3 regions of the Ruminococcus sp. RTP21204st1_B2_RTP21204_210225 genome follow, and region 1 is predicted to be linked to each of the others. Evidence: predicted binding sites of a transcription regulator. Region 1 holds the regulator's gene; each other region holds the start of a gene.
What was found. The regulator NrdR, encoded in region 1, represses ribonucleotide reductase genes. The targets are predictions, from matches to a motif close to CACNANATNTNGTG.

Region 1 (10,645 bases):
TTGGGATTATACTGCTATATCAGCGCCGCACTTTCGGTCGGGGCTTTTTTTCACATGGTTTTCACTTTGCATTAAGGTCTGTTTAAGTAAGGAACGCTATAATATAGTCATAACAAAACCGAGACGGGAGGCGTTCTTGTGAACGTAAGTAATATGGCTATTCTTATTATTGCGGCTGTGCTGCTTTCTTTGCCGCTTGTTTTATCTGCTGCATTTTGTGTTGAAGAACGCTGGGGCTTTCTTTCACGAAAACATGATAAGTGGATAGACGAACATTACAGATAATAGGCAGACAGATAAGCATGAGTTGTCCGTCATACAAATACAAGCGTATTTCACAAACATACACCAAAAAAACTATAAAAATTAGTCCATTTATACATTGACTTAATCACGCAAATTCGGTATACTATTTATTGTAACGTCAGCGTGGGAAAAGTACGCAGACAGGATTAATTCTATAGTTTATAAGGGGTTTGTGAAATGACAAAGGTTGTAAAATTCGGTGGAAGCTCTCTTGCAAGTGCTGAGCAGTTCAAAAAGGTTAAGGAGATAATCACAGCGGAAAGCTCAAGAAGATTTGTTGTGCCGTCTGCTCCTGGTAAAAGATTTTCAAACGATACAAAGGTAACTGATATGCTTTACGGCTGCTATGATCTTGCTGCAAAGGGCAAGGATTTCAGCAGCGAGTTCGACGCTATCAAGGAAAGATATTACGGCATAATCAATGATTTGGGTCTTGACCTTTCTCTTGACAAGGAGTTTGAAACTATCAAGGCTTGCTTTATCGGCAAGGCGGGACGTGACTATGCGGCTTCCCGTGGCGAGTATCTTAACGGTATCGTTCTTGCTAAATATCTTGGATATAACTTTGTTGACGCTGCCGATGTTATCTATTTTAACGATCAGGGTCAGTTCGATTCTGCAAGAACAAACGAGGTGCTTCCTCAGAGATTAGCTACACTTGACAATGCAGTAATACCTGGTTTCTACGGCTCAATGCCAAACGATACTATCAAGACATTTTCAAGAGGCGGTTCTGACGTAACAGGTTCTATCGTTGCCGCAGCAGTAAACGCTGATCTTTATGAGAACTGGACAGACGTATCAGGCTTCCTGGTATGCGATCCTAGAATTATCGACAACCCACAGCCTATCACTACCATAACATATAAGGAACTGAGAGAGCTTTCTTACATGGGTGCAGGCGTACTTCATGAGGACGCTATTTTCCCTGTAAGAAAAGCAGGTATCCCAATAAACATCAAGAACACAAACAAGCCTGAGGATATGGGTACAATGATCGTTGAGTCCACATCTCAGAAGCCTGCATTCACGATCACAGGTATAGCAGGAAAGAAGGGCTTTACTGTAGTTAATATCGAAAAGGATATGATGAACGCAGAGCTTGGTTTCGGCAGAAGAGTGCTTGAAGTATTCGAGAAGAATGGTATCTGCTTTGAGCATATGCCATCAGGTATCGACACAATGTCTGTCGTTGTTCATCAGGCAGAGTTTGCTCCAAAGGAGCAGGAGATAATGTCAGGTCTGCACAGAAACTGTCACCCTGATACAATTGATATTGAAACAGACCTTGCGCTTATTGCAGTTGTGGGACGTGCAATGAAGTCAAACAGAGGTACAGCAGGCAGAATATTCTCAGCCCTTGCACACGCTCATGTAAACGTAAAGATGATAGATCAGGGCTCTAGCGAGCTTAACATCATCATCGGTGTGAATGAGGCTGATTTTGAATCTGCAATGAAGGCTATCTATACAATTTTTGTTGATACACAGCTTTAATACAATATAAAAAATATGGCGGACGGCTTAGGCTGTCCGCTTTTTTGGTGCAAAAAAAGCGTCCCGAAAATTATCGGAACGCTCTTATTTATTTCTTCTTGTCAGAAAGCTCAGTGATTATCTGAATGAACGAATCAACGTCTGAAAAGTCCTTGTAAACGGAAGCAAAACGCACATATGCAACGTGGTCAAGCTTTTTCAGACCCATAAGCACCATATCGCCTATCTCACTTGTAGTGGTCTCGGTCTGCATTTTGTTTGCAAAGGTGTTCTCTATATCGTCAACAAGGTTTTTCATATCATCAACACTGACAGGACGCTTTTTGATAGCGTTCTGAATGCCTTTTATAAGCTTCTGTCTGTCAAAAGGCTCAAACGAGCCGTCACGCTTGTATACCATAAGCTGTGGCTTTTCGACCACCTCATAAGTAGTGAAACGCTTTCCGCATTTCGGACACTCACGGCGGCGACGCTTTTTTCCCTCGCTTGGACGTGAATCTATTACTCTTGTATCTTCATAGTTGCAAAAAGGACATCTCATTATAAACACTCCTTAGTTAAGAGAAAATTTTGTGCGTGATATTGCATATATTGTGCTTTTATTAATTAATTATACCATAGATTGTGGACGATTGCAAGAGGGTATATAAAAAAAGTTGCGGTAAAGGGACTCAGCAGTTTTGCGGCAGACAAAACATAGGTACAAATGCAGGAGAGCGGTGAGCTATGAATTTTCACAAAATTGTGATATACCATATTTGTTAGTGTACAAAAAAACAGACAGCAGAAGCCGTCTGTTTGTGTTTGATATATTACTTGTTAAGATATTCGAGATTTTTTCTGATAAGATCGCATCTCTGCTTTACGCAGTCAACAGAACGCAGTGGGTCTGACGGAGTGTTGAATGTGTAATCCATAAGCTTGTCGATAGTTGTTGCCGCAACGTGAAGTCTTGTGTCTGATGAAGCGTAGTAAATATACACGTCACCGTTTTCACGAACGATCGCGCCGTTTGTGAACGCAACGTTTGATACGTCACCCACTCTTTCACTGCCGTGTGGTGCAATGAAAAGTCCTGACGGCGAAGCGATTAGCTTAGAAGGGTCTTTAAGGTCAGTTGCGAATACATAAATTACGTATCTAAGACCTGCGGCTGTGTTTCTTACGCCATGTGCAATGTGTATCCAACCCTTTGGTGTCTTGATAGGCACTGCGCCTGCACCGTTCTTTACCTCTGTGATTGTGTGATACTGCCTTGGTGAGATAACAACTTCATCTGTGCAGATAACAGGGTTTGTGATGTCTTCGCAAAGACCGAAGCATACTCCTCCGCCTGAGCCAGTTTCGATAAAATCGTCCTGTGGACGTGTGTAGAATGCGTACTTTCCGTCAACGAACTCAGGGTGAAGTACAACGTTTCTCTGCTGTGGTGACTTGGACTTGAGATTAGGAAGTCTTTCCCATGTCTTAAGATCCTTTGTCCTTACGATTCCGGCCTGAGCTGTAGCGGCGGAAAGATCGTTTGAAGTCTTGTCCTTGCTCTCTGAGCAGAATACACCATATATCCAGCCGTCCTCATGCTGTGTTAATCTCATATCGTATACGTTTGTTTCCTCCGGTTCAGTGTCAGGAAGCTGAACAGGGAAGTCCCAGAAACGGAAACCGTCAACAGGGCTGTCGCTCTCTGCTACTGCAAAAAATGACTTTCTGTCATTGCCCTCAACTCTTGCAACAAGGTAATACTTGCCGTTGAGATAAATAGCGCCTGAGTTCAGTACTGCGTTTATGCCCAATCTCTCCATGAAGTATGGATTTGTCTCAGGGTTCATGTCATATTTCCAGATAATAGGTGCGTGCGCGGCTGTCAGAACAGGGTAAACGTATCTGTCATAAATTCCGTTATAGCTGTCGGACACAATGTTTTTTCTGTTGATGAGAGCCTCGTATTCGGCTGTCACCCTTGCTTTGTTTCTTTCAAAATCTGTCATATCAAGCAATTTCCTTTCGGTAAAAAATCTTCTTAAACAAGTATACTATAATAATTCGCTAATTACAAGTACCACTGAAAACATCAAACGATTACATGAAAAAAGTTTTACGAACTGCATAAATGCTGTACATATTTTGCTGTTTTGGTTAATGTTTTCTACAAAAAGCTCTTGTATCTGTTGTATATTCATTCAAAACGGGCATATTGAATATTTGAACTTTATGCGCATATTTTAAACGATACCGATTGTAATATTGCGCTTTAACAATACATATGGATTTTATTGTGCAAAGTGTACAATGAAATTGCTGATAATTGTGCTATAATGGTGATTGACAATAGCTTTATATGTGTTGTATAATTATAGCAAGATTTAATATATGAACTCATCAACTACATACGGACAGCTTTGATGCTAAAATATTGAATTATGGAGGAATATTTTATGAATTACAAAAAGTACATAGCGGCTGTAATGGCTTTGTCAATGGCAACAGGAGTAGCGGGTTGCGGAAGCTCATCAAACTCTTCAAGCAATGCGGAGGACGATTTTTCTGCAACAGAGAACGTTGCGGTAGCTGACACGGAATCTATCGAGGCTATCCCTGAGGGTGCTGAAAAAGAGATACTTTATCTCGGTGAGGGCGACCTTAACCCTACTAAGGGCAGTCCTGAGAAGAGCACAGAGCTTCAGCTTTTTGAGAGCAAGGGCGGAAAGATAAGATTCCAGCAGACTTCAAATGAGGACAGATTTGATAATCTTGCTGCTGCTATCACAGCTAACAAGGACATTCCTGATATATTCAAGTATGAGTGGCTTGCATTCCCTTCACAGGTAGTAAAGGATATGTATCAGCCTATCGACAGCATAGTTGATTTCAGCCAGCCTTTGTGGTCTGCAACAAAGGATACAGCAGATCAGTTCATGCTCAATGGAAAGCACTATGTTGCGCCTCTTGGCTATTCTGCTTCTGCTATGCTCTGCTATGATAAGGATATCATTGACGCAGAGGGCCTTGACGATCCATATGAGCTTTATGTAAACAATGAGTGGACTTGGAAGAATTGGGAGGATATCATGTCCTCATATGTTGGCAACGCACCGGCTGATACTGAGCGTTACGGTGTAAACGGCTTCTTTAGAGCGCACGTTGTTCAGCAGACAGGCAAGCGTCTTGTAAACTATGATCCTGCAACAAACGAGTTTTCAAGCAATCTTAACGACCCTGATATAGAAAAGGCTCAGAACTTCCTTTATAATATGATGAAGGACGGACTTATCCTCAACGGCTGGGTAGGCTCTGCAAGAGATTGCTTCAATCAGAACTGCTTGTTCTATGCAATGGGCGAGTGGGCTTATACAGGCAACCAGACTCCAAAGGAGGGCGAGAACTGGGGCGTTGTTCCTATTCCTCAGTATGACGATAATCAGCAGAAGATAACAACTTCTGATATGACAGCTTTCATGTGGGTAAAAGGCTCAACAAGAAGCGAAGCTGTTAAGTGCTGGTTCGAGTGCGTAAGAGCCTCAAAGACAGATCCTAAGTATGAGCAGACAAACAAGGACAAGTTCATGGAGAACAACCCTAATTGGACAGACGAGATGTATGATGTGAAAATGGACGTTGTTTCTGACGATTACCTTATGCTCTTTGACTATGCTTACGGTATATCTTCCGCTCTCGGCGACAGAAAGCAGTTTGACGGAAACCAGTGCCTTGTTGACGCACTCTACAGTGATGCTTCAAATGTTAATGAAGAGGGTGTACAGTCCACATGGACGCAGGTTCGTGAGAAGTATTCTGCAACTGTAGATTCCGAGATCAAGGAACTCAACCAGAAGATCGCAAGCCTTAAATCATAATAAATAACTCCTGATAAAAAATAACGCAGGCTGTAAAAAGTCTGCGTTATTTTTATGCGTATTTTAGAATAGCCCAAGACCTAAAGCTGTGCGGACTGTGATGAAGATAAGCCCGGCAAAGGCGAGTATGGTAACAGGTGCGGTGAGATAGATGACTATCTTTTGGCCTTGTGAAACGTCAGGGCAGAAGTTTATGAGCCTGAAGCTGTCACGATGATACCTAAGCTCTTTTACAAAAAGCACAAGACCAGCTATCATAAGACCGAAAGAGAGAAGAGCGACAGCAATTATTATCATTGGTGCTGTGCCTGTGATCTGACCTTTTTCAAGGTCTGCGGCAAACTTGTCAAAGTCTATCGAACCAAGTGCGACGCTTTGAATTGCTCCGATAGTGTTCATGGTGAAGTGAAGTATCAGAGACGGGAAGATAGATCCTGTTTTTGCAACCATAAAGCAAGCACACATTCCCATAACAGCCGCATAGAGTATCTGCTGATAGCTTCCATGCCAAAGACCGAATGTCAGCCCCACCATTATAATGCCTGTGAGCTGACCACACTTTTCGGCATTTCTGAAAAGCGTACCTCTGAACATAAGCTCCTCAAAAAACGGTGCAAGCACTGACATTGCCAGCACGCTCGTTACGCCGCCCAGGGCAGTGCCGCTTGAAGTGAAGTCAACGCCTTTAAGGCTCGTTCCAGAAGCTTTCTGCACATATGAGAAAATAAATGTGTTGATATAATTTGAGGCATAGATAAGTCCGAATGATATGACAATCCACTTTGCTACCCATTTTGCAGGCATTGAAGACTTTCTGAAACAGGCTGTTATTTTAAGTCCCTCTTTTTTGCCACTCACAAGTCTGAATACCACAAGAACTATTGGCACAACTACTAGATACTGTATGCAGTAGCTTACAAGCTGAGCGATATCCTCATAGTAGGCTGACTTTCCTGCGATATGGTACACCGCCAAGTCGCCAAGTCTTATAAGTGCGATATCAAGCATATAGAAAATTATCACCATAAGTGAATTTACGTTTGAGGTTTTGCGTATAAGTTTTATTGTATCGTTATTCATTTTATGATCTCCATATTTGCGTTATGTGTTTTACAAGAAAATTATATCACAGGTGGAGTTTTGTGTCAATCGAAACGTTGTAATAATAGTGAGGAATGAGGAGTGAGGAATGAGGAATTATGGTATCGCCTGCGGCGATGATTATTTTATATGAAAAAAGACCGCCCTATGATGAGCGGTCTTATATGTACTATGAAATTAGAGCTTAACTATCTCGCCGTACTGCTCTCTGCCTGCGCCTACAGCGTTTGACTCGTCTGTATCAATGTGCATAGCAAGAGCGAACTTGTCGCTTACTCTGATAACAGTGTCGCAGAGGATAGCTGTTCTTTCTGCAGACTCTATCTTTACTGCAACGATATCCTTATCCTTTACGCCGAATGTTTCAGCGTCAGCAGGTGTCATATGGATATGTCTTTTAGCAACGATAACGCCCTCAGAACACTCAACTTCGCCACATGGGCCAACAAGCTTGCAAGCGCCTGAGCCTGCTGTGTCGCCTGACTCTCTGATAGGAGCGGCAACGCCGATAGAACGTGCGTCTGTAGCTGAAAGCTCGATCTGGTCTGCTTTTCTTACAGGACCGAGGATAGATACGTTTGCAAGCTCTTTCTTAGGACCTACAACTGTAACTCTCTCCTCACAAGCAAACTGACCAGGCTGTGAAAGATCTTTCTTCTTTGTAAGTGTTGCACCCTTTCCGAACAGTATCTCAAGAGTTTCCTGAGTAACGTGAACGTGACGTGCAGATGTTTCAACGATAAACTTTGGCATGATGAACATTCCTTTCAATTATTGTATTTACATTTCTATTTTACTACTATTTTCGCCACAGGTCAAGGGGTAATTTAACTTTGGGTAACAAATTTTTTGTCATGCTGATCAAAAAACAGCGGCTGCCGTTTGAGACAACCGCTGTGTGCAGTTAAGAGATCAGTTATTTCTTGTGTTTTTTCTTTATTCCCATTGCCGCACCGCCGCTTATCAACAGCATTGCAAGCCAAAGGCTCATACCACTGCCGCTTCCGGTCTGTGGATTTTTCTGCTCGCTCTTAGGCTTATCAGCCGTGGAGCTGTCTGCCTTGATTTCGCTTGAATCGCCTTTCGTCTTATCTGGCTTTGAGCTATCTTTTTTGTCATCACTTGGAGTGTCTTTCAGCTTATCTGTAATAGTGTCTGCCTTTTGTATCTCCTTTGTGCCGCCTTTGTCACCAAAATACTTGCCGCATTCTTCACAGTACCAATACTCGATATTTCCCTCTTTGTCATGTGTTGCGTCAACTTTATCTATATGTGTGAGCTTTCCATGATTGTTCGGGTCGATATCGCCGTATTCACTGCCGCAGATATTGCAGGTGGCTTTCTTTGTGCAGGTCGCCTTGCCGCCGGAATGTGTACACTTGTATCCACACTCTGTACATTCGCCTGCGTTCCATTCGTGGGGTTCTCTCTCGATAGTCACCTCGCCGCAGCAATCATATTTTTTCTCGTGTTCTTTGCTGTCAAAGTCCCAAACAGGTTTGCCTGTATGATTTGTCGGGTCAAGGTCGCCGTATTCTTTATTACAGAATTTGCACTTTGCTTTTTCAGTACAAGTCGCAGTGCCGCCCACATGGTTTTTCAGCACGGTTACTTCTTTTTCACCTGTGATGACAAAACCGTCTTTGAGTTTTGCCGAAGCGTAAACCGTCATTGTTCCGCTCTCAAGATCTGATGCACTTACCTTTGCGGTGTAAAGATCGTCTTTTTCGGTAAACGCCAATTCCGTACCGTCGCCTGCAAATCTGAAGCCTGCTGTCACGTCAGTACAGCCCTCAGGCAGAGCAAATGTAAATTCATAATCACCTAAAGGACAGGTCTCGTCAGTTCCGTTTATGGATATCTTCAAAATAGTTGATTTTTTCGTTTCATATCCGCAAATTGTACATTCCTGCCAATATTCGCCGTCTTCCGTATTCCACTTGTAGGAGTGAAGTTCCTTTTGGCTGTCAGTTCCGCACTCACTGCACTGCTTCCAATGTCCGTTTTCATCGGATATATAATCGCCGAAGTTGTGTTCGATAGGCTCGCCCTCAGTAGCCTGACAGCGTTTGCAGGTCTTTGGAGCTGTGCAGGTCGCTTCTTTCCAATCATGTCCCAATGGGTTTATAGGCTCATCTTTGTACTGTGAACATTCGGAGCAATTAAACCTCTTCACACCCTTATCGATGCAAGTTGGCTCGGAGATTATCGTTCCCTCGTCAAATATATGTCCGTCTACTTCGCAGTTTCTTATTACTGTAAGCGTTGCTTTTTCAGATACCCAAGTACCCACATAGTCCGCATTTTCAGCGTTCTTGACCGTACATCGGTACATATATCCGTTAAAGCTTATGTTCGTTGCACAGGTGGTGAAAGTAGTCGACCATTTTTCTTTGCCGTCCACGACTTTTGAATCAAGAGAGAACGTTCCGTCAGCTTCGGTAACGTCTGCAAAAGTCTTTCCATCGTCCTTGCTCACCTGCCATATCACCTCAGCTCCGTAAGGATTTCCCTGAGCGATAGGAAGTGTGAACGTAGCCTTTTCTCCGCTGTTTATGGTCTTATTGCCGAGTGAGGCTGTAAACTCAGGAGAATAATATATTGTAAGCTTTGCCGCATTTGAAACTACAGAGCCGTATTCATTTGATACAACACAGCGCACAAGCTTTCCGTTGTTTTCTTTTCGCATTTTTAATGAATGTGAATTGTCGTTGGTATATGGGATGTCCACGAAAGTTTCTCCGTTATCGCTGCTTTCCTGCCACTGATATTGGAGCGGTTCACTGCCTGTTGCTTCTACATTGAAGAAATAGTAACGTTCAATTACGATAGTTATTTCTCCAGGCTTAACAGGTGCAGGCTGGCTGGGAGCGTTTGTTGAACCGCTTTGCGGGTGCTTTACTATGACCGGTGCTTTTTCGGAGAAGTTTATCGTAACAGGGCCGAAAACGGTCGGTTCAGTTTTCTGTCCGTCTCCTGTTGATACCCATGTTTTGCATCTTATCTGCCAGCCGTTCATTTGGCTTTCTATAGTAGGCTCGTAAACAGAAGAAGTTTCTCCGTCAATGGCGGTGAAAGTCTTTCCGCCGTCCTTGCTCACTTCCCATAGATATTTGAGCCTTACTGCGCCATTTGGCGTATTGTTTGTGACCTCGAATTTTGCCTTTTTATCCAAGTGGAATTTGTCAGGAGCAGTAAATACCGGCTCGTCAATGAAGATATATGCGTCATAGGTATATGAATGATTGAGCTTGGAATCCCAGCCTAAATAATATACATCTGCCTGATAATGCGTACCATTGTCACTGTTGCCCATACGCCCCACATACATGCTTGTGCCATGGGCATTTATTTTTGTGCGCTTGTCGTTTTCAACACTGTACCATTCTACTCGGATATCACTGTCTTGCAGTGAGGACGGCTCGTTTTCCATTGTTTTCAGCGTAACGACGTCGTTCTTTTTCACAACAAAGTATTTTAATGTTATAGGATCAAAAGGTATCCTATGCTCTAAGATATTCGTTCCATAACGCAGATTAAAATAGGTGTTCTCATCTTCAAGAGTGCCGTCAGCTTTTATTTTAAAAGCATTCACGCCATAAATGGAATCCTGTGACTTGAGCCAGAGATGAAGCTTGTTTCCGTCATGGAATATTTCTGAGCGGTTATAGCCATAAAAATCGTCATATGGCGGCTGACGTGTGTTAGCACTGCCTATAAACTCATTGCCATCTGCACCCCTTGCAACATAGGTGTACTTGTGTACCGAGTTTCCTTTTGCGTCCACAGCCTTGCCGTTGTCATTGAAGTCAGCGCTTCCGCCTGATATCTGCAAGATTACGTTGTCACCAAGCGTTCCAGAGTAGTTTCCGCTATCAATGATGACC
Region 2 (10,645 bases), on a different contig from region 1:
ATAAAATAAAAATCCTTGGTGTGTCACAATGACACACTGTCTAGTGACACAAAAACGGAGTGATTTTAATGTCCAAAAATAAACTTGTTTCTCCTGTTCTCAAATGGGTGGGAGGAAAAAGGCAGCTGTTGCCCTCTATAAAGCCCATGCTACCTAAAAGGATAACCTCGTATTGTGAGCCTTTTGTTGGTGGCGGTGCTGTTTTGTTTGATCTGCAGCCTAAAAAAGCAATAGTCAATGACATTAACATCGATCTCATTCATGTATATACTGTTATAAGAGATGATGTTGACGCTCTTATCGAAATACTTGAAACCTATCCGAATGAGGAAAGTTTCTACTATGAGCTTCGTAATATTGATCGTGATAAATCAAAATACGATAGGCTTAGTGACATCGAAAAAGCGGCAAGGGTTATTTTTCTCAATAAAACTTGTTACAATGGCTTATATCGTGTAAACAATGCAGGAGAATTTAATAGTCCTTTTGGGAAATACAAAAATCCAAATATCGTTAATGCTCCTGTTTTGAAAGCCGTAAGTAATTATTTTAACTCTGCTGAGATAACATTCAGTTCAAACGATTTTGCATTATCACTTGAACAAGTACGGAGAGGAACGTTCGTATATCTTGATCCGCCATATGATCCAATATCAGATACCTCTAGCTTTACTGGTTATTCAAAAGGCGGTTTTAGCAGAGAACAGCAGATTAAACTTCGTGAGTGCTGTGATATGCTTAATGAACGTGGTGTAAAATTCATGTTGTCAAATTCTTCAACTGAATTTATAAGAGAACAATATTCTGATTATCATATAACAACTGTACAAGCTAAAAGGGCAATCAACTCAGTTGCAAGCAAACGTGGAGATGTTGACGAGGTAATAATAACAAACTATGAATGACACAGATAAACTTGAACATGAAACCAGGAATGACGCAGCATGGCATTTATTATTTGAAAAATACGATATTCTACATCACATAGAACAAGAAGGGTGTTTTCAAATATCTGCTACACAAATTAAAGAGTTTCGTGAGCCACGGTTAATGGCAAAATTTGATCACATTATCAATTTGCCTAAATTATTCAAACAAAATAAGCTCTCCATACTTCCTATTACTCGTGGTGATTATATCATTTCTCATTTTGATGCGTATCATAAATTCGAGCCTATGTCACCCGAAGTAACAAGAATAAGCTTACCATACTACATTCAAAGTTTAGATGTAGACTCTATCACCAGTGAAGCAGTTGCTTTAAATTGTGCTTATGTGTCGGGCATAATAGCAGACTTTCTAGAAGATGAGCAACTTGTTCCAACTGTAAGTGGCAGAATGGGATCTGGTAACTTCAATTTTGAGATCAAAGATGTTCTATGCAATGACAAAAGAAACATTGAAGTACATAATTCTCAAATAGAGATAGATGCAGGATATGAGGGATTACAAAAGCTTGCACTAATTGAGGCAAAGCGAGATTTGTCGAAAGATTTTCTTGTAAGACAGCTCTACTACCCTTTCAGGACGTGGAAAGATCGTGTAAACAAAGATGTCAAACCAATTTTCCTTGTGTATTCCAATGGCATATTTCATTTATATGAATATCAATTTTCTGATCCAATGGAATATAGTTCACTGACACTTGTCAAGCAGAAAAATTATTCTGTGGAGGAAGATATGACTATTACATCTGAGGAAATCAATCAATTACTTGACAGTGTACCGATAATTGATGAGCCTGAAATATCATTTCCACAAGCAGACAGTTTTGAACGAGTAATAAATCTATGCGAATTATTAAACGAACACCCTATGACAAAAGATAATATTACAATTAATTACGCATTTGACGAAAGGCAAACAAATTATTATACCGACGCTGCTCGCTATCTTGGGTTAGTTGACAAGCAAAGGAATGATAGCATTACATTTTTCTTAACGTCAAAAGGAAAAAACATTTTAAAACTCAGCTACAAACAAAGGCAATTAGCTTTTTGTGAAGCTATATTATCACATAAGGTTTTTTCAGAAACTCTTAATTTATGGTTTAGTCAGGGAGAAATCAACAAGCATGAAATTGTTGCAATAATGAAACAGTGTAACCTATATAAAGTGAAAAGTGACGAAACATATTATCGTAGGGCTTCAACAATTAGAAGTTGGCTTGAATGGATCGTGGAATTATTATAACGAAAATACCCCTAGTGTGTCACGGTGACACACTAGGGGTCATTTTGCATTTATATATAAAAGATATATTCCCCACCATTAATTTCCGCAAAAGTATTGACAAATTGACAAAATGGTGGTATAATTAATATACAGAGGAAATTTAGAGGGCATAAAAAATTGCACCCTCTAAGGCTTATAAACTCTTGGCGGAGATTATAAGCCCAGCAGCACAGATGTTACCGCAACTGTGGAGCTTTCAGAGAATGCTATCCTCGTGCTCTATTATAGCACGTTGGAAATAGATTGTCAAGGGCTTTTCACGATGTCAAACATCTGGAAAGCTCTTTTTGCTTTTAGCTGCTGATTCAACTCGTCAAAAATGCAGCTTGAAAATCGAATATCGTAAGTCCTCAAATAAGATTGAGATGAGGTCAACTGATGTGAAACACAAGCACAACAAGACATTGAGTTGTCTTTAAGTCGCTTAGAGCCATGACGTTCGTTACTGTTCAATCACGCCGATCAGGCATTCTTAACATTTCAGAACATGAACACGAGCCAGCCAGTAACAGTTAAGCTAACTGCAAGCCTATGTGCCGACGCCACTATGAATTAACATCAGATGATTCGCTTAAGCTCCACAATGTGCAGCTGCCTTGACAAGGTCTAAGAGCGAAACGAAACAAATGTCACAAAACATATCCTAGCTTGTTACTACAAGCTTTCATATATGCTCAGCAAGGATATTCAAAGATACTTGCTGAGGAAAGTCCACATTTTTATATCCTGTGGATTTTCCTTTGTGAGTATCAAAAATGATTGGTGCGCCAGAAGGGACTCGAACCCCCGACCTACTGGTTCGTAGCCAGTCACTCTATCCAGCTGAGCTACTGGCGCATTCAACTCTAATATTATATCATATGCAAGCCCCTTTGTCAATGAGTTAATGGAATTTCTCCGCTTATTTTACAGAATGTTCACATCGTTTCTTGTAGCTTCACACCTTTATCATCCCTTTAAATGCCATTGTTTTTCACACTTTTTGTCAATCAAGTGTTTGTAATCATTTGTAATACTTTTTCGGCAAACTGCTCTGTTTTTAACCGGAATTTTTGTAGATTATTTATCATTCTATGCCCTTGACTTATATTCTGATTGTGGTATAATAGTAAATGTTCAATATTATGTTATGACAAAAGCAGCCAACCACAATATATAGTGGTTGAGCAGGATAGAATGAAAGGAAGAGTATAGGTGAAGATAATAAAAAGAAGCGGCGCTGAGAATACGTTCGATAAGGAAAAGATAGAAAATGCCGTTGCGAAAGCTAATATCACTGTGGAGGAAAAGGATAGGCTCTCTGAGGGAGAAATAGGAGAGATAGCACAGAATATAGAGGACAAATGCTCTGAAATGAATAGGGCTATGGACGTTGAAACTATTCAGGACTGGGTGGAAGCCGATATCATGCGCCACGGCAAGTATACAGTGGCAAAGCATTATATCACATACCGCTATGAGCGTTCTATCGTCAGACAGGCTAATACTACTGACAAGCAGATACTTTCTCTTCTTAACTTCGAGAACGAGGAAGTCAAGCAGGAAAATTCCAATAAGAACCCTACTGTCAATTCAGTTCAGAGGGATTATATGGCAGGTGAAGTGAGCAAGGATATCACAAGAAGATTTTTGCTTCCTGACGATATAGTTGAAGCCCACGAAAAAGGTCTGATACATTTCCACGACGCCGATTATTTCGCTCAGCATATGCACAACTGCTGTCTTGTAAATCTTGAGGATATGCTCCAGAACGGCACTGTCATAAGCGAGGTCATGATAGAAAAGCCACACAGCTTCTCTACAGCCTGCAATATCGCTACACAATCTATCGCTCAGATAGCTTCTTCACAGTATGGCGGACAGAGTATCACACTTTCCCACCTTGCTCCGTTCGTTCAGATATCCCGTGATAAATACCGCCGTGAGGTAAAAAAGGAGTTCGCAGAGCTTAATATCCCTGCCGACGAGGATACTATAAATAAGGTAGCCGAAATGAGAGTAAAGGCTGAGATAGTTCAGGGCGTTCAGATGATACAGTATCAGGTCATCACTCTTATGACAACAAATGGTCAAGCACCTTTCGTTACTGTTTTCATGTACCTTGACGAAGTCCCTGAGGGGCAGACAAGAGATGACCTTGCGGCTATCATAGAGGAAATGCTCAGACAGCGTATCCAAGGCGTAAAGAACGAAAAGGGCGTTTATATCACCCCTGCGTTCCCTAAGCTAATATATGTCCTTGAAGAGGACAACATAAGAGAAGGCTCAAAATATTGGGAGCTTACAAAGCTTGCTGCAAAGTGTACCGCAAAGAGAATGGTTCCTGACTATATAAGCGAAAAGAAAATGAAGGAGCTTAAAGTAGACAAGAATGGCAATGGTCAGTGCTACCCTTGCATGGGCTGCAGAAGCTTCCTTACAACATATCTTGACGAAAACGGCAAGCCTAAATATTACGGCAGATTCAATCAGGGCGTTGTTACAATAAACCTTGTGGACGTTGCCTGCTCGTCATATAAGGATATGGATAAGTTCTGGAAGATACTTGATGAAAGACTTGAGCTTTGCAGACGTGCGCTTATGCTCCGTCACGAAAGACTTAAAGGCACTCCATCTGACGTTGCACCTATCCTTTGGCAGAACGGTGCATTGGCAAGACTTAAAAAGGGCGAAACAATCGACAAGCTCCTTTACGGCGGATATTCCACTATCTCGCTTGGCTATGCAGGTCTTTGCGAATGCGTAAGATACATGACAGGCAAGTCACACACAGACCCTTCAGCAACGCCTTTTGCACTTGAAGTTATGCAGCACCTTAATGACGCCTGCGCAAAGTGGAGAGCAGAAACAAACATAGATTTCAGCCTTTACGGCACGCCATTGGAGTCCACAACATACAAATTTGCAAGATGTTTGCAGAAGCGTTTCGGTGTTATCGAGGGTGTAACAGACAGAAACTACATCACAAACAGCTATCATATCCATGTTACCGAGAACATCGACGCATTTGACAAGCTCACATTCGAGTCTCAGTTCCAGGCTCTCTCACCAGGAGGAGCTATCAGCTATGTGGAAGTGCCGAATATGCAGAACAACATAGAGGCTGTTCTTGCAGTTATGCAGCATATTTACGACAACATCATGTATGCAGAGCTTAACACAAAGAGCGACTACTGTCAGAAGTGCGGTTTTGACGGTGAGATAAAGATAGTAGAAGATGACGGCAAGCTTGTATGGGAGTGTCCGAACTGCGGCAACAGAGATCAGAACACTCTGAACGTTGCAAGGCGCACCTGCGGCTACATCGGCACGCAGTTCTGGAATCAGGGCAGGACTCAGGAGATAAAGGAGAGAGTTTTGCATTTGTGATTCGTCAAAAAAACCCTGTAAAATTACAATTAACCAAAAAACCCAAAATTTTTTTTGAGCGATTTTCAAAAAAAGTGAACATTATAGCCGTTAAAACTCAAAACTCGTCAAAAAAATGAACATTATAGCAAGGAAAACTCAAAAACTCAAAACTGCAAATTCCAAAAATAATGAACATTATTACTGACATAAAACAGCAAACAGCATATAACTATCGGGGCAATACAAAATCGTATTGCCCTGCGTTGTATGTATGAAAGGAGCGGAAAATGAATTATTGTGAGATAAAGAAAACCGATATCGCCAATGGATCAGGAGTGAGGGTCACGCTATTCGTATCAGGTTGCAGACACCACTGCAAGGGCTGTTTTCAGCCTGACACTTGGAACTTTGACTACGGCAAGCCTTTCACAGATACCACCGCAGACGAGATACTTAACGCCCTCTCAAAGGGCTATATAAAAGGACTTACGCTCCTTGGCGGCGAGCCTATGGAGCCTGAGAACCAGCCTGAGCTTACAAAACTCCTCCGCCGTGTGAAAACAGAACTTCCCGACAAGGACGTGTGGTGCTACACAGGCTGTACCCTTGAAACTGACCTGCTTGCAGGCTCAAAGTCCCCATACAGAACACAGTACACAGACGAAATGCTGAGCCTTATCGACTACCTCGTTGACGGCGAATTTGTTCTCGAAAAGAAAAACATCTCACTGAAATTCAGAGGATCTGAAAATCAGAGGATACTTCATAAAAAAGACGGCATTTGGCTGCCTTGCGAAGATATGTAAAACAAAACCGCTCCCCGTGACATCACGAAGAGCGGTTATTTTTATTGCGTAGGTGCAACCTAAGGTCGCCCGCCTATCAAACTTTTGCGAAATAACTCTACAGCCTTACTTTTCAGACTTTGTAAAGAATACCGCCTTTATAAGCTGGATAACGAGCATAGAGCCAAAGCTTAGAATGTATATCCATGCAAACTGCATACCTGTCATGTCTGCTATCTTGAAAAGTCCCTTGAGTTGTGGAACGAGCAGAACGGAGTTTAAAAATACCATTCCAAGACCGAACGCCATAAGACCGAACTTGTTGTTGAAAAAGTCCTTTGAGAAGATAACAGGACCTTTTTTCTTGCAGGAGAATCCGTGGAACAATCTTGCAGAGCAAAGCACTGCGAATGCCATCGTCATACCAAGAGCTGCGCTTGTCTTGTTTCCCATAAGGAAAGCCGAAGCTACTGCTATCGCTATAACTACGCCATACAATGCTATCTCGCCCAGGAAAGGACGTGTGAGGATAGATTCGTTTGCGTTTCTTGGCTTGCGTTTCATGACCTCTTCGGAGTGAGGTTCAAGACCCAAACCGATAGCAGGAAGCGAGTCTGTAAGCAGATTAATAAACAGCAAATGTATTGCCGCAAACGGAACAGGAAGTCCAAGCAGTGAGTTGAAAAGCACCACAAGAATTGCCGCAAAGTTGCCCGAAAGCAGGAAGAGTATAGCCTTTTTAATGTTCTCGTAAATGTTTCTGCCGTTTCTTATGGCCTTTACTATAGTTGCAAAGTTATCGTCTGCAAGCACCATTGAGGCAGCGTCCTTTGAAACCTCAGTTCCTGTGATGCCCATTGCAACGCCCACATCAGCCTGCTTTAACGCAGGTGCGTCGTTCACTCCGTCGCCTGTCATGGAAACTATACAGCCGTTTGCCTGCCAAGCCTTTACGATCCTTATTTTATGCTCAGGTGTAACACGAGCGTAAACAGCCTTGTCCTTTACAAAGTCAACAAGCTCTTCGTCTGAATAAGCGTCAAGCTCGTGACCCTCAACAGCCTTTGAGTTGTCGTCAAGAATACCTATCTCACGGGCAATAGCCGAAGCCGTAACGATATGGTCGCCTGTTATCATGACTGGCTTTATGCCAGCCTTGCGGCATTCCGCAACAGCCGCCTTTGATTCCTCTCTCGGAGGATCCATCATAGCAATAAGACCGACGAACTCCAATCCGTCCTCGTCCTCTGGACATACGGTATCCTTGTCGAATTTTTTCTCTGCAAATGCAAGTATACGCAGACCTTTTTCCGAAAGCTCTGCCACACGCTGGGTTATAACAGCCTTTTCCTCGTCGCTTGAAGTTATCCTGTTTATAAGAACGTCAGCCGCACCCTTTACATAAAGCACCTTTTCGCCGTCGATAATGTGCAGAGTTGACATAAGCTTTCTGTCTGAATCGAATGGTATCTCAGAAATTCTAGGGAGATCTTCCCTCACCTTGTCAGTGTCGATACCAAGCTTTGTGCCAAAATTGATAAGCGCCGTTTCTGTAGGGTCGCCTATCTCAACGCCGTCCTTGCAGCTTGAATCGTTGCAAAGTATCATGGCTCTTGTCATAGTCTTGACCTTTTCATCATCAAGATCAACAGCGTCAGTGTCGATTATCCTGCCGTCTACCATTATTTTTCTAACTGTCATCTTGTTCTGTGTCAGTGTACCGGTCTTGTCAGAGCATATTACAGAAACACTGCCCAAGCCCTCAACAGCTTGAAGCTTTCTTATGATAGCGTTTTCCTTTGACATTTTCTGTGTGCCGAAAGAAAGCACAATAGTAACGATAGAGCTGAGAGCCTCAGGAATAGCCGCAACAGCAAGTGCGATAGCGAACATGAACGAATCCATAAGCTGGCCGCCACGAAGCATACTAAGTCCGAACACTACTGCACAGACAATAAGTATAGCAATGGAAAGCTTTTTACCGAACTCGTCAAGCGTGTTCTGGAGAGGTGTTTTTCTCTCTGATGCGTTTTGGATAAGCGAAGCTATCTTGCCCACCTCAGTGTCCATACCCACCTCAGTGACAAGCATTTTTCCTCTGCCGTATGTGACAAAAGAGCCTGAATAAACCATGTTAGCACGCTCAGCAAGAGGCTTTTCGCCCTCTATATCGCTCATATCCTTGTCGATATTAACGCTCTCGCCTGTGAGCGCAGACTCGTTCACCTGAACAGACGCGCATTCTATCAGCCTGCCGTCTGCACATATCTGGTCGCCTGCTTCGATAAGAAGAATGTCGCCCACTGCGATCTCCTCAGAGGGGATAATTACCTTTTCGCCGTTTCGCAACGCCTTAGCCGTCGGTGCAGAAAGCTTTTTAAGGTTCGTCAGTGACTTTTCAGCCTTGACGGTCTGAACTGTACCCAAAATAGCGTTCATTGTGATAACAACGAGAATTACTGCACAGCTCTCAACATCTTTCATGAAAGCTGAAACTATCGCAGCAATAATGAGTATAAGCACAAGAAAGTCCTTATACTGCTCTAAAAAAATCACTGGAATGGACTTTTTCTTGCCCTCCGTGATAACATTTCGTCCGAACTTTTCGCAGTTTTTCACTGCCTGCTCAGTTGAAAGACCATTTTCACCTGATGAAAACTCAGTGTAAAGCTGGTCAAGCTTTTTCTGATACTGCTTCATAAAATACCACCTTTTTTTATTTTTTCCTGTAGTCGCTGCCGATATACCCTTCAAAGCCTCCTTTTCTCATAGGCTCAGAAAAATAAACGCATAAAAAATCGGCAAGACGTTTATTGGGTAAACTGCGCCTATGGCAATTTAATCAATAAAAGTCTCGCCGTTTAGATATGCAGCGGTCCCTCATCGGAACGTATTGACGCAAACATAAACGGATCTCTCCGCCAGCTACTCTCTTTTACTATGAGGTTATTATAACCTATATTTTTGATTTTGTCAATAGTTTTTTATATATTTTATTGTACATTTGCAACGCTTCATATCATCAAAAAAGTGGGTCTTTGAGACCTGACTTTTGTATAAAAAGTCCTTGGACATATGAAAAAATATATGGTATAATAATTATAACAATGAGCAGCGACAGCGTAAGTCCGATTGTATTCGGACTTGTGCTGTTTTTTTATGCGCAAAAAACGGGAGGTAATAAAATATGAGCGAAGAAGTTCTGAAAGAAAACAAGATGGGCGTTATACCCATGCCGAAACTCATGCTGAGCATGGGTCTGCCTATGATAATTTCAATGATAGTTCAGGCGTTTTACAATATCGTTGACAGCTATTTCGTAAGCAGGATAACAGATGATACAGTTGAGCACATGGGCGAATATGCCGTAAACGCCCTCACCCTTGCATACCCTGTCCAGCTTTTGATAATCGCTGTAGGCGTAGGCACAGGCGTTGGAATAAACGCCTTGCTCTCCAGAAGCCTTGGAGAAAAGAATTTTGAGCGTGCAGGCAAAATAGCAGGCAATGCCATTTTCATAGGTCTTTGCACCTACATCGTGTTCATGCTGTTCGGATTTTTCGGCACTGACGCATTTTTGAAAACACAGACCCATGATAGTCTTGCTTTAAAGCTTGGGGGCGAATATCTAGGCATATGCTGTGTGTTGTCATTCGGTGCAGTAGGTTCAATGATATTTGAAAAGCTTTTGCAGGCGACAGGCAAAACTATCCATTCCACCATTGCTCAGCTTGTAGGCGCAATAGCCAACATCGTCCTTGACCCTGTTTTGATTTTCGGGCTTGGCCCTTTCCCAGAACTGGGAGTAAAAGGTGCGGCATATGCCACTGTCATCGGTCAGGTACTCACAATGGTCATAGGCGGCGTGCTTCATTTTGTGTGCAACAAAGAGATACCAAGCGGCATGAGATATTTTATACCTCAGAGCAAAATGATAGCAAACATTTATAGAATAGGCATTCCTGCCATAATAATACAGGCTCTTATGTCCGTCATGACTTATGGGCTTAATGTCATACTCAACAGGATAGGTCAATCCGCCGTAACAGCCTATGGTATCTATTATAAAATACAGCAGTTCGTATTCTTTGCGTCATTCGGCATGAACAACACTATCATTCCGGTTGTATCATACAACTACGGCAAAGGGGACAAAACAAGAGTTCGTTCAGGCATAAAATACGGTATGCTCTACACGTTGGGACTCATGCTCCTTGGCATTATAGGCTTGCAGCTTTTTGCTTCTCAGATATGCCATGTATTCTCACTGTCAG
Region 3 (10,645 bases), on a different contig from region 1:
TGTGGGCAGGCTGAACTGGCTGTTCGGACAGCTTTTGAAGCTCATTTTTATGGCGTTATCTTATCTTGCAGTGATATTCTTGGGCGCAGTGCTTCCAATGCTTTCAGACGGCTTTTGGTACAATGGCTGGAGCAACGTGGCGACAAAGTTTGTTTCACGCTTTCCTGAACATTCGGGCAATTTCGGCGTGCAGCTTCTCCCTGAAAATCTCTACAATCAGCTCACAGTATTTTCAGCCGCAGTGCAAAGCTACCTGCTCGTGTTCGCATACCTTATGATAATAGGGCTTATCCTGCTGAGCTTTTCACTTGTGAAACACAAGACTGTAGGCTTTGTCCTTTGCGGAGCGGTGATATCTTTAGGCACAGCGTTCTGCTCCATAAAGACCACGCTTATGTGGACAATGCCAATGGCGAACAGCATAATATGGCTGCACTACACAAAATATTTCCGTGAGCCTGTTATGTCAATGAGTTTTTCGGTCAGCTATCTTGCCATATTTATAGCGGTACTGCTGGCGTTCTGCTTTATCGCCATAAGAAAATTCAATTACGACAATGTTGCAGAGATAGCAAGTTAGGAAATTAGGGGGACGAAATGGATATCATCAATGTAAATGACGTATGCCTTACGCTTGGCAAAACGGAGATACTAAAGCACATAAATGTGTCCTTTGAGGAGGGCAAGATACACGGACTTATCGGCAGAAACGGCAGCGGCAAAACGATGCTGATGAAGTGCATATGTGGTTTTATCAAGCCCACGAGCGGTGAGATTATCGTTGACGGCAAGCAGGTGGGCAAGGACGTTGACTTTCCGAAAGATATGGGTATCATTATTGAAACACCTGGGTTTATACCGTATTACAGTGGATACAAAAATCTCAAACTTCTTGCGGGGCTGAACAACAAGATCGGCAAAGATGAGATAAGAAACAGCATGAGGCAAGTGGGGCTTGACCCTGATTTAAAACGTCATGTCCGCAAATACAGCCTTGGTATGCGGCAGCGTTTGGGACTTGCACAAGCCATTATGGAAAATCCGAAGATACTCATTCTTGACGAGCCTTTCAATGGACTTGACAAGGACGGCGTAAAAGAAATGCGTGAGTATCTGCTCAGCTATAAAGAGCAGGGCAAGACTATCCTTATCTGCTCTCATTCGGCGGAGGATATTTCTGTGCTGTGCGATACCGTGCACGAAATGGATAAGGGTGTTATTGAGGGGGTAAGGTGACATAGACTGAGTAAGTATGGATTCGTACAAACAGATATCAGGAGCCGATATTGATAGGTTAAAATTAGGACTGTTCTGAATAGAATAAGCTGCCACAGATTTTTTCTGTAGCAGCTTATTTTTGTTTGTGCTATTCCTTCTTGCAAAGATATCCGTCATCATCATATTTCTTAGCTATATGCTGTGTAGCTTGCCAATCGCCCCATTTGTCTACAGCTTTATCCCAAATTGTCATATATTACAACATGTTTTCTGAAAAAGTTTACATTTATCAACTTGGAAGTTGAAATAGCCTTTTAAATCATGCACTATTGCCATTTTAAATGCACAAAAAGGCAGCAAGCTAACCTGCTGCCTAAAATCATTCAATTCACACCTATCACTGTTAGTAGAAAAAGTATCATCATCACCGCCGATACGCTGCTAAGAACAAGTCCAAATATCACACAGCAAACTGCATTCAGGTCAAAAACTTCATTTCTTTTGCCGTCATATCTGAGCCTACACACCTTATCGGGTATGTATATCTTTGAGCGCATTACTACCTCACATGGGAATACGTTTGGATACTCACTATCACTAACCTTGTAAAACGCTGTATCAAATTTCTTGCCCTCTGCCCTGCCGAAACGCACAAACTTTCCTTTCACGCTTTTCGTTCCAGTAAGTTTTACAGCAGAGTATACAAAGAAACTAAAAATAACCAGTAGCAGGACGACAAGAAAAACAATGAACATTATAGGAACTATAACAAAATCTGCGCCAAGACACATGGCAAGCACAAGAACAACCGTGGCTATGATAACAAATTCCATGACTATACCCTACAAAAGACTTCTGTAATAGTCGCTAAGACGCTTAGCGTTAGCTTTCAAAAGCTCGTCAGCCTTGTTTTTAACGCTTTCATCTGCAAAAATACCACGCTTTGAAAGTTCAGAAGCCTGCTTGGCAAAGTCTATCGCCTTTTGAAGATCCGTGGCACTGTCAGAGCCTGAATACTCCCTAGCCACCATAAGGCAAGCTTTCGCCTTAAGCGCACATATCTCATCTGAAAATTCGTCATCAGCGTCATACTCTATAACAGCCTTATAGTTCTTGTTTATAAATTCTTTCCGTATACTGATATAGCCCTCTGCGTCAGGGGCGTTTTTGGAGTCGTTTTCATCAGGCAGAAGGGTATTAGGCTCTATCTCCAACACCTTGCAGAGGTATTCAAGGGTCTTTACCGACGGCGTTGCTGAGCCGCTCTCTATCTGACTAAGCATATTGCGGGTTATAAAATCACCCACTACCTCGCTTTGAGTCATTTTCTTTGAAAGCCTTGCCTCTTTTATCCTCTTGCCGAGAGTATTTTTCTCCATTATATCGCCTCACTTTATTTACTGTAAATTTCATTTACTTATATGATAGCAGATAGTAAAACAGATTTCAAGTGTTTAACGAAAAATTTACAATTTTTTTATGCTAAGCAATATATAAAAAATAATTTTAATTATTGTCGAAAATCTATTGACAAATAAGATAAATGAGTATATAATAAACGTAAATAATATTTACATTGGAGGTGTAAGCTATATGAATGAATGGTGGGACGGTTTGTCGCTTTTACTTAAAGTGCTGTATTGTATAGCGTTTCCGTCAACGCTTATACTGCTTGTGCAGACTTTGCTTTCTATGTTCGGTTTTCATGATGGTGGAAGCGGTCATGATTTCAGCGACACGTCAGGTCTTGATCTTGATGTTGATACCAACATCAGCGGTCACGGAGATGTGGATATTGGTCACTGTACACATGATATCGGCTGTGACCACAACGTAGACGGCGGAAACCCTGCGGATTTTGCTTCTATGAGAATGTTCACGCTTCAGACCATAGTTGCTTTTTTCACTGTGTTTAGCTGGTCATCTATCGTTCTTGTAAGCTCAGGTGTTTATCCAGCACTGTCTACAGTTATCGGCTTTGTTCTGGGTCTGGCGACCATGCTTCTTGTAGCAAAGATAGTTCAACTTTCTGCAAGACTTGCTGAAAACGGTACAGCTGATTATAAAAATGCTATAGGAGAAACTGCTACTGTTTATATCCCCTGCCCACCTAAAGACCATGGGCTTGGTAAAGTGAATGTTATGATAAACGGACAGCTAAGAGAAGTCACTGCAATAAACAATGGTGATGAGCTTATAAAGACAGGAACTCAGGTTCGTATTATCGATTTGCAAGGAGATACTGTCGTAATAGAAAAATAAAAGAATTGATAGAACAAAGGGGTGCTAAACATAACGATTCTGTGAAATGACCCGTCTTGAGGTTATTATAATAGTATTTGTGTGGGAGGAAAAATTATGGAACCAGTAATCATCATCTGTGTGATAGTCGTTGTGCTTTTTGCGGCAATTATGGCGATACTGTCACGCTACAGAAAATGTCCGTCCGATAAGGTGCTTGTTATCTATGGTAAAGTAGGAACAGACAAGAATGGTCAAGCAAGAAGCGCAAGATGTATCCACGGCGGTGCGGCATTTATCGTGCCAATAATCCAATCTTATGAGTATATGGATCTTACTCCTATATCCATAAATGTGGATCTAAAAAACGCTCTTTCAAAGCAGAACATCAGAATCGATGTTCCGTCAAGATTTACTGTTGGTATCTCAACCGAGCCTGGCGTTATGCAGAATGCTGCTGAAAGACTTCTCGGTCTTAAACTCATTGAGATACAGGAGCTTGCAAAGGATATTATTTTCGGTCAGTTGAGACTTATAATTGCCACCATGGATATCGAAGAAATAAACTCGGACAGAGATAAATTTCTGCTCGCGGTATCAAACAATGTTGAGATAGAGCTTAAAAAGATAGGCCTTAAGCTTATCAACGTAAACGTAACGGATATTACAGATGAGTCTGGATATCTGGAAGCTCTCGGTAAAGAAGCTGCTGCAAAGGCTATCAATGACGCTAAGAAGTCAGTTGCCGAAAAACACAGAGATGGTGAGATCGGTCAGGCAAACGCTCAGAAAGACCAGCGTATCCAAGTTGCTGCTGCAAACGCTTCTGCTATCGACGGTGAGAACCAGGCCAAGATAGAGGTTGCACAGTCAGAAGCCCTCAGACGTGAGCGTGAAGCGGAAGCTCTCAGACAGGCTACAGCCGCTGAAGCTGTTCAGGCAGCAAAGGCAAAGCAGGAAGCTTACATAGCTCAGCAATCCGCCGAGCAGACGAGAGCCGAACTTGAAAAGGCTACACAGACCGCCGATGTTATCGTAAAGGCTCAGATCTCAAAGCAGCAGGCCGAGATCGAAGCTGAAGCACAGGCTGAGGTAGTAAGACGTAAAGCAAAGGGTGAGGCCGATGCTATCTTTGCAAAAATGGAAGCTGAAGCAAAGGGTAATCAGGAAATACTCACAAAGCAGGCAGAGGGTATGAGAAAGCTTGTTGAAGCAGCAGGCGGAGACGCTAATGCAGCCGTTAAACTCATAGTTGCTGACAAGCTTGAAGAACTTATCTCTATTCAGGTAGAAGCTATCAAGAACATTAAGATAGACAAGATAACCGTGTGGGATACAGGCGCAGGTGCAGATGGAAAAGGCTCGACAGCAAACTTTCTAAGCGGACTCATGCAGTCAGTTCCTCCGCTGAACGATCTGTTCAAGCAAGCAGGAATGTCACTCCCTGATTTTCTTGGCGAGGACATACAGGAAGCTTTGAAAAAGTCACAGGAAGAAGCAGTAAAGAGAGCAGCCGAGGCTGATAATGCAGAAACTCTCGACCCAAAAGATGTTGAGGTAATAGAGCCTGAGAAATAATTAATTTGACCTCCGTAGTTTAACGATTGCGGAGGTCTTTTGGTATAAATAAAAGCGAGTTTCAACATCATGAAACTCGCTTTTTTATGTTCAATATGGTTCAACGACTACTGCTCTGCCCTCTTTCAAGGACCTTTGTACATCAATAAAACGCTGATTTTTGCTGCCCATGAATTTAAGCTCAAGACTTCGTTGTGACAGTATAAAAGGGCCGTCAACAAGATAATCAAGCTGACTAAGAAGCTCCATATAGCCGTTTTCAGCGTTAGCGTTTGCAATTAGATATTCATAAGTATAGCCCGTGAATGATATCACATTCAGTGAAAAGCCATGGAACGCTTTTATCCTTCCTGCAAGTTCTGCTAACGGTTTGCACTGACAGAAAGGCTCACCGCCACTGAACGTCACTCCGTCAAGAAGCGGGTCTTTTATTATCTCATTGTAAAGCTGGTCTGTATCAACGACAATGCCACCGTTAAAATCATGTGTCTGCGGATTGTGACAACCCTCACAGCCGTGTGGACAGCCCTGCGTAAAAATAGTGAACCTAAAACCCGGTCCGTCTACGATAGATTCACCGACAGTGCCAGCTATCCTAAGTTCCATGGCTAATTGTCACCCTCACAGCAGGCTTTTGCACGAGGTATCCTCTCATGTATCACCTTGCTGTGTTCAGCCTCAGAACGTCCACACTTCGGGCATTTGTCACCTATTATTCCCGTATATCCGCAAACAGGATCACGGTCAACAGGGTGGTTTATTGAGCCGTAGCCTATGCCAACTTCTTTCATATATCTTACGACTTTCTCGAATGCAGAAAGATTGTTCAGCGGATCGCCGTCAAGCTCGATATAGCTTATATGGCCTGCATTTGTAAGAGCATGGTAAGGAGCTTCTATTTTAAGTTTCTCAAACGCTGTTATCGGATAGTAAACAGGTACATGGAAAGAATTAGTATAATATTCTCTGTCCGTAACTCCTGCTATCTCACCATAACGTTCTCTATCCATTTTAACAAATCTGCCAGAAAGTCCCTCAGCAGGTGTTGCAAGCAACGAGAAGTTAAGACCAGTACGCTTTGTTTCCTCGTCCATTCTTGCTCTCATACGTGAGATTATCTCCAAGCCAAGCTCTCTTGCTTCTTCACTTTCACCATGGTGCTTTCCAGTAAGCACTTTAAGACACTCAGCAAGACCGATAAAGCCCACTGAAAGTGTGCCATGCTTTAGCACTTCTTCAAGCGTATCGTCAGCCGTAAGCTTCTCTGAATCGAGCCATATGCCCTGACCCATGAGGAACGGATAATTTCTCACACGCTTTGAACACTGTATCTTAAATCTGTGCATAAGCTGGTCGATACAAAGATCCATAAGCTCATCAAGGCTGTCAAAGAAAGCACCGATATTACGCTGTGCTTTTATGCCAAGTCTAGGAAGATTAATGGTAGTAAAAGAGAGATTTCCTCTTCCTGTCACTATCTCACGAGTAGGGTCATATGCGTTACCGATAACTCTTGTGCGGCAACCCATGTAAGCTATCTCAGTGTCAGGATTGCCCTCCTTGTAATACTGTAGATTGAAAGGAGCGTCGATAAATGAAAAATTCGGGAAAAGACGCTTCGCTGATACACGGCAGGCGAGCTTGAAAAGGTCATAGTTCGGGTCATCAGGATCAAAGTTCACGCCCTCTTTTATCTTGAAAATATGTATAGGGAAAATAGGCGTTTCACCATTGCCAAGTCCTGCTTCCTCTGCAAGAAGAATATTCTTTATAACAAGTCTGCCCTCGATAGAAGTATCAGTACCATAATTTATGGAGCTGAAAGGCGTTTGAGCGCCTGCACGGGAGTTCATGGTATTAAGATTATGGATAAGCGCTTCCATTGCCTGATATGTGGCTCTGTCAGTTTCTTTCAAAGAGTTTTTATATGCAAAACTCTGTATCTTCTTCACTATAGGTGCGTCAACAAAATTCACAAGAAACTGTGCTTCAGCCTCTTGATAGCCGTTATCATTGGCGAGAGTGATCTTTAAACCCTGCTCATCAAGCATTTCAGTTATTTTCTTTGCAATGCTCTGAGCATCAGAAACTTCACCAAGGAGAGCAAGCCCCCTGCCGATATTGTCACGATAGCGGTGTCTGAATGTCTTCCTTACGCCCTCAGCCATATCATAATCGAACTTCGGAAGAGATTGACCACCATGCTGGTCGTTCTGATTGGATTGTATCGCAATGCAGGCAAGCGCCGCATAGCTTTGTATATCATTTGGTGTACGCAAAAAGCCATGACCTGTAGAAAAACCCTTATCAAAAAGCTTTGTAAGGTCTATCTGAGTGCAAGTGGTAGTCAGTGTATAAAAATCAAGATCATGAATGTGGATATCGCCCTCCTGATGAGCCTTTGAATGTTCAGGAGCGAGGACATACATCTCGTTGAACTCTTTCGCACCCACAGATCCGTATTTAAGCATTGTACCCATTGCGGTATCGCCGTCTATATTAGCATTCTCACGCTTCAAATCGTTATCTTTCGCTGATTGGAAAGTAAGATCCTCATAAACTTTCATAAGACGGGTATTCATTTCTCTTGCACGAGTTCTGTTTGAGCGGTAGAGTATATAACTTTTTGCAGTATCAGCCATGCCCTCCTCAATAAGAACACGCTCAACGCAATCCTGAATCTCTTCAACAGTAGGCATATCAAGGTGTTTTTCCATAAGCTTATCAACAACTTTACCCGAAAGCTCCAAAGCTTCCTCATAGTTATCCTTGCCCACAGACTGAGCCGCCTTGTATATAGCGCCAGCTATTTTCTCAATATTGAAAGTTACAGTACGTCCGTCACGCTTTTTTATCTTGATTATCACAATACCGCCTCCGATTTTCCCGATTTATCCTTATATTTTTTATATTCTCACAACTCGCACCGCAAATCACAACATATTGTATAAAAAGCAGCGCTTAATACAAGTATATAGTATAAGTGACGCAAAGTCAAGGCGTTATACAACAAAATGTGACTTTGTTATTTGTATTAAATGCACAAAGCCACATTTTCGTCAGATATTGATTTTAGGCGTCAAGTAAAATGCTTTTAGCTGTAATGTAGTCGAACTTTACGATGTATAATACAAAATAGTTTAGTTCTTGATGCTGTAAAGTGAGCTAACTTGTCATCTCATGCGTCTTCGAATGTTGTTCCATGCCTCTTAAATGTCGTAAATAGGCGAATTCAGCAAGTACGTAAAGCACTTTAACTTGTCGAATTTTTAAATTTTGCACTATGCCGCTGAACTGCTCTCAGCACTCTCGTAAGTGTAATCGTGAGTAACTACAGAGCTGCCTGTTTCATTTTCAAGTACCTCTTCGAGAGTAGTATTCATCATGTAGGCACAGAAAGATATCAGCATTACAAAAAAACTCACTATCAACACAATATCCAATCTATAACCATTTTTCTTCTTTTTGTTATCGTTCATAAGATCTTCTCCAAAATATGATTTTAATACCATTATACTATATCCATCTGCCTTTTTCAAGCCAAAATGACAAAATCGCAGATATTTTTATACCATACACACTGCCATGTGATAGATGCACAAAAGACAATTTCTTTTATTGTTTAATTTTTGTTTTTACCCCTTGCAAAAAAGCCGCATATAGTGTATAATAAATATTATATTGCTTGACGTTCACTAGGCGACAAGCGCTTGTATTAACTAAGATACAGGCAATTTGATTTAACAGAAATGAGGCTTTTATATGTGCGGTTTTGTTGGATTTACAAATAAAATCAATGACGCTTCCATAGTTCTTGGAAAAATGATGGATAGAATAAAACATAGAGGTCCTGACTCTGACGGAAAATATGTTGACGAGCAGATCGCAATGGGTTTCCGCCGACTTTCGATCATCGACCTTTCAGATCAAGGTAGCCAGCCTATCTTCAATGAAGATAAGTCGTTGGTACTTACATTCAACGGTGAGATATACAACTACAAGGATCTCCGTGAGGAGCTTGTAGCGTCTGGTCACAAGTTCTATACACAGACCGACTCAGAGGTGCTTATCCACGGTTATGAGCAGTGGGGCGAGGATATGCTCGACAAGCTGAGAGGTATGTTTGCATTCGTTATCTTCAACAAGAATACAAATGAGGTTTTCGGTGCAAGAGATTTCTTCGGTATCAAGCCTCTTTATTACGCAAAAATGGGCGAAACTCTTATGTGGGGTTCTGAGATAAAGAGTTTTCTTGACCACCCTCATTTCAAGAAGGAACTTAACACAGACGTTCTTGAAACTTATCTCACATTCCAGTATTCTCCTACAACAGAAACTTTCTTCAAAAATGTTTACAAACTCCCTGCCGCTCACTGCTTTACATACAAGAACGGCGAGATGAACGTAAGAAGATATTGGGAAGTTAAATTCCACGCTGACAATGGCCCTGCTCTTGAAGATTGGGTGAATAGGATATCTGACACTTTCAAGAACTCTGTTGAGGTACACAAGTTTGCTGACGTTGAGGTAGGTTCTTTCCTTTCAAGCGGTGTTGACTCAAGCTATGTTGCCGCTGTTGCCAACGTTGACAAGACCTTTACTGTGGGCTTTGGCGAGGACGAGAAATACAACGAGATAGGCTATGCTAAGGAATTTTCAAAGTATATCCATAAGGAGAACTTCTCCAAGGTCATTTCTCCTGAGGAATACTGGAACAGCCTTTCAAAAATACAGTATCACATGGACGAACCTCTCGCAGACCCTGCGGCTGTGGCTCTGTTCTTCGTATGTCAAATAGCTTCTGAAAAGGTCAAGGCAGTGCTTTCAGGCGAGGGTGCAGACGAGATATTCGGCGGATACAACATCTATCACAACCCTGCTGATATGGCAAGCTACTTCAAGATACCAAGACCTATCAGAAAGGCTGTTGGTGCAGTTGCAGAAAAGCTGCCTCACAAGCACGGCATAAACTATCTTATAAGAGGCTCTAAGGACCTTGACGAGAGATTTATTGGTAACGCATACATCTTCTCTGAGAAAGAGCGCAAGGACATTCTGAGCATAAAAACAAACGCTCCTGACGCTATGGCTATCACAAAGCCGTTCTACGATAAGGTAAGAGATCAGGATCAGGTAACACAGATGCAGTACATTGACCTGCACCTTTGGATGACAGGTGATATTCTTCTTAAGGCGGATAAAATGAGCATGGCTCACTCCCTAGAGCTTCGTGTACCGTTCCTTGACAGAAAGGTAATGGAACTTGCAGAGCAGATACCTGTAAAGGACAGAGTTACTGAAACTGAAACGAAGTATGCAATGCGTCTTGCTGCACTTCAGGCTTGCCCTCCACAGACAGCTAAGAAAAAGAAGCTCGGCTTCCCTGTTCCTATCAGGGTATGGCTCAAAGAAGATAAGTATTATAACATAGTAAAGGATAAGTTTACTTCTCCTCAGTCGGCACAGTTCTTCCACACAGATAAGCTTGTACAGCTTCTTGACGATCACCGTGCAGGCAAGTATGACTATTCAAGAAAAATCTGGACAGTGTTCTCATTCCTTGTTTGGTATGATGTTTATTTCAGCGACAACGTATAATTACACAAAT

Region 2: the regulator NrdR is predicted to act here: its motif matches at 3,383-3,396, upstream of nrdD (anaerobic ribonucleoside-triphosphate reductase).
Region 3: the regulator NrdR is predicted to act here: its motif matches at 7,972-7,985, upstream of AB5123_RS11425 (anaerobic ribonucleoside triphosphate reductase).

What each region holds. Positions count from the first base shown of each region.
Region 1 covers NZ_JBCPGA010000010.1:47,495-58,139, forward strand. Annotated here, with positions in the region: gene AB5123_RS05730 (hypothetical protein) at 139-285, shown strand; gene AB5123_RS05735 (aspartate kinase) at 484-1,803, shown strand; gene nrdR (transcriptional regulator NrdR) at 1,892-2,344, opposite strand; gene AB5123_RS05745 (glycosidase) at 2,616-3,791, opposite strand; gene AB5123_RS05750 (extracellular solute-binding protein) at 4,239-5,657, shown strand; gene AB5123_RS05755 (CPBP family intramembrane glutamic endopeptidase) at 5,721-6,737, opposite strand; gene pduL (phosphate propanoyltransferase) at 6,936-7,511, opposite strand; gene AB5123_RS05765 (NPXTG-anchored protein) at 7,675-10,645, opposite strand, start outside.
Region 2 covers NZ_JBCPGA010000042.1:2,415-13,059, forward strand. Annotated here, with positions in the region: gene AB5123_RS11750 (helix-turn-helix domain-containing protein) at 1-4, shown strand, start outside; gene AB5123_RS11755 (DNA adenine methylase) at 69-905, shown strand; gene AB5123_RS11760 (transcriptional regulator) at 898-2,193, shown strand; tRNA gene AB5123_RS11765 (tRNA-Arg) at 2,996-3,072, opposite strand; gene nrdD (anaerobic ribonucleoside-triphosphate reductase) at 3,430-5,604, shown strand; gene nrdG (anaerobic ribonucleoside-triphosphate reductase activating protein) at 5,874-6,392, shown strand; gene AB5123_RS11780 (cation-translocating P-type ATPase) at 6,498-9,071, opposite strand; gene AB5123_RS11785 (MATE family efflux transporter) at 9,559-10,645, shown strand, end outside.
Region 3 covers NZ_JBCPGA010000039.1:5,065-15,709, forward strand. Annotated here, with positions in the region: gene AB5123_RS11390 (hypothetical protein) at 1-580, shown strand, start outside; gene AB5123_RS11395 (ABC transporter ATP-binding protein) at 598-1,236, shown strand; gene AB5123_RS11400 (hypothetical protein) at 1,602-2,051, opposite strand; gene AB5123_RS11405 (helix-turn-helix domain-containing protein) at 2,061-2,597, opposite strand; gene AB5123_RS11410 (NfeD family protein) at 2,812-3,480, shown strand; gene AB5123_RS11415 (flotillin family protein) at 3,577-5,037, shown strand; gene nrdG (anaerobic ribonucleoside-triphosphate reductase activating protein) at 5,128-5,643, opposite strand; gene AB5123_RS11425 (anaerobic ribonucleoside triphosphate reductase) at 5,646-7,904, opposite strand; gene AB5123_RS11430 (hypothetical protein) at 8,319-8,516, opposite strand; gene asnB (asparagine synthase (glutamine-hydrolyzing)) at 8,800-10,635, shown strand.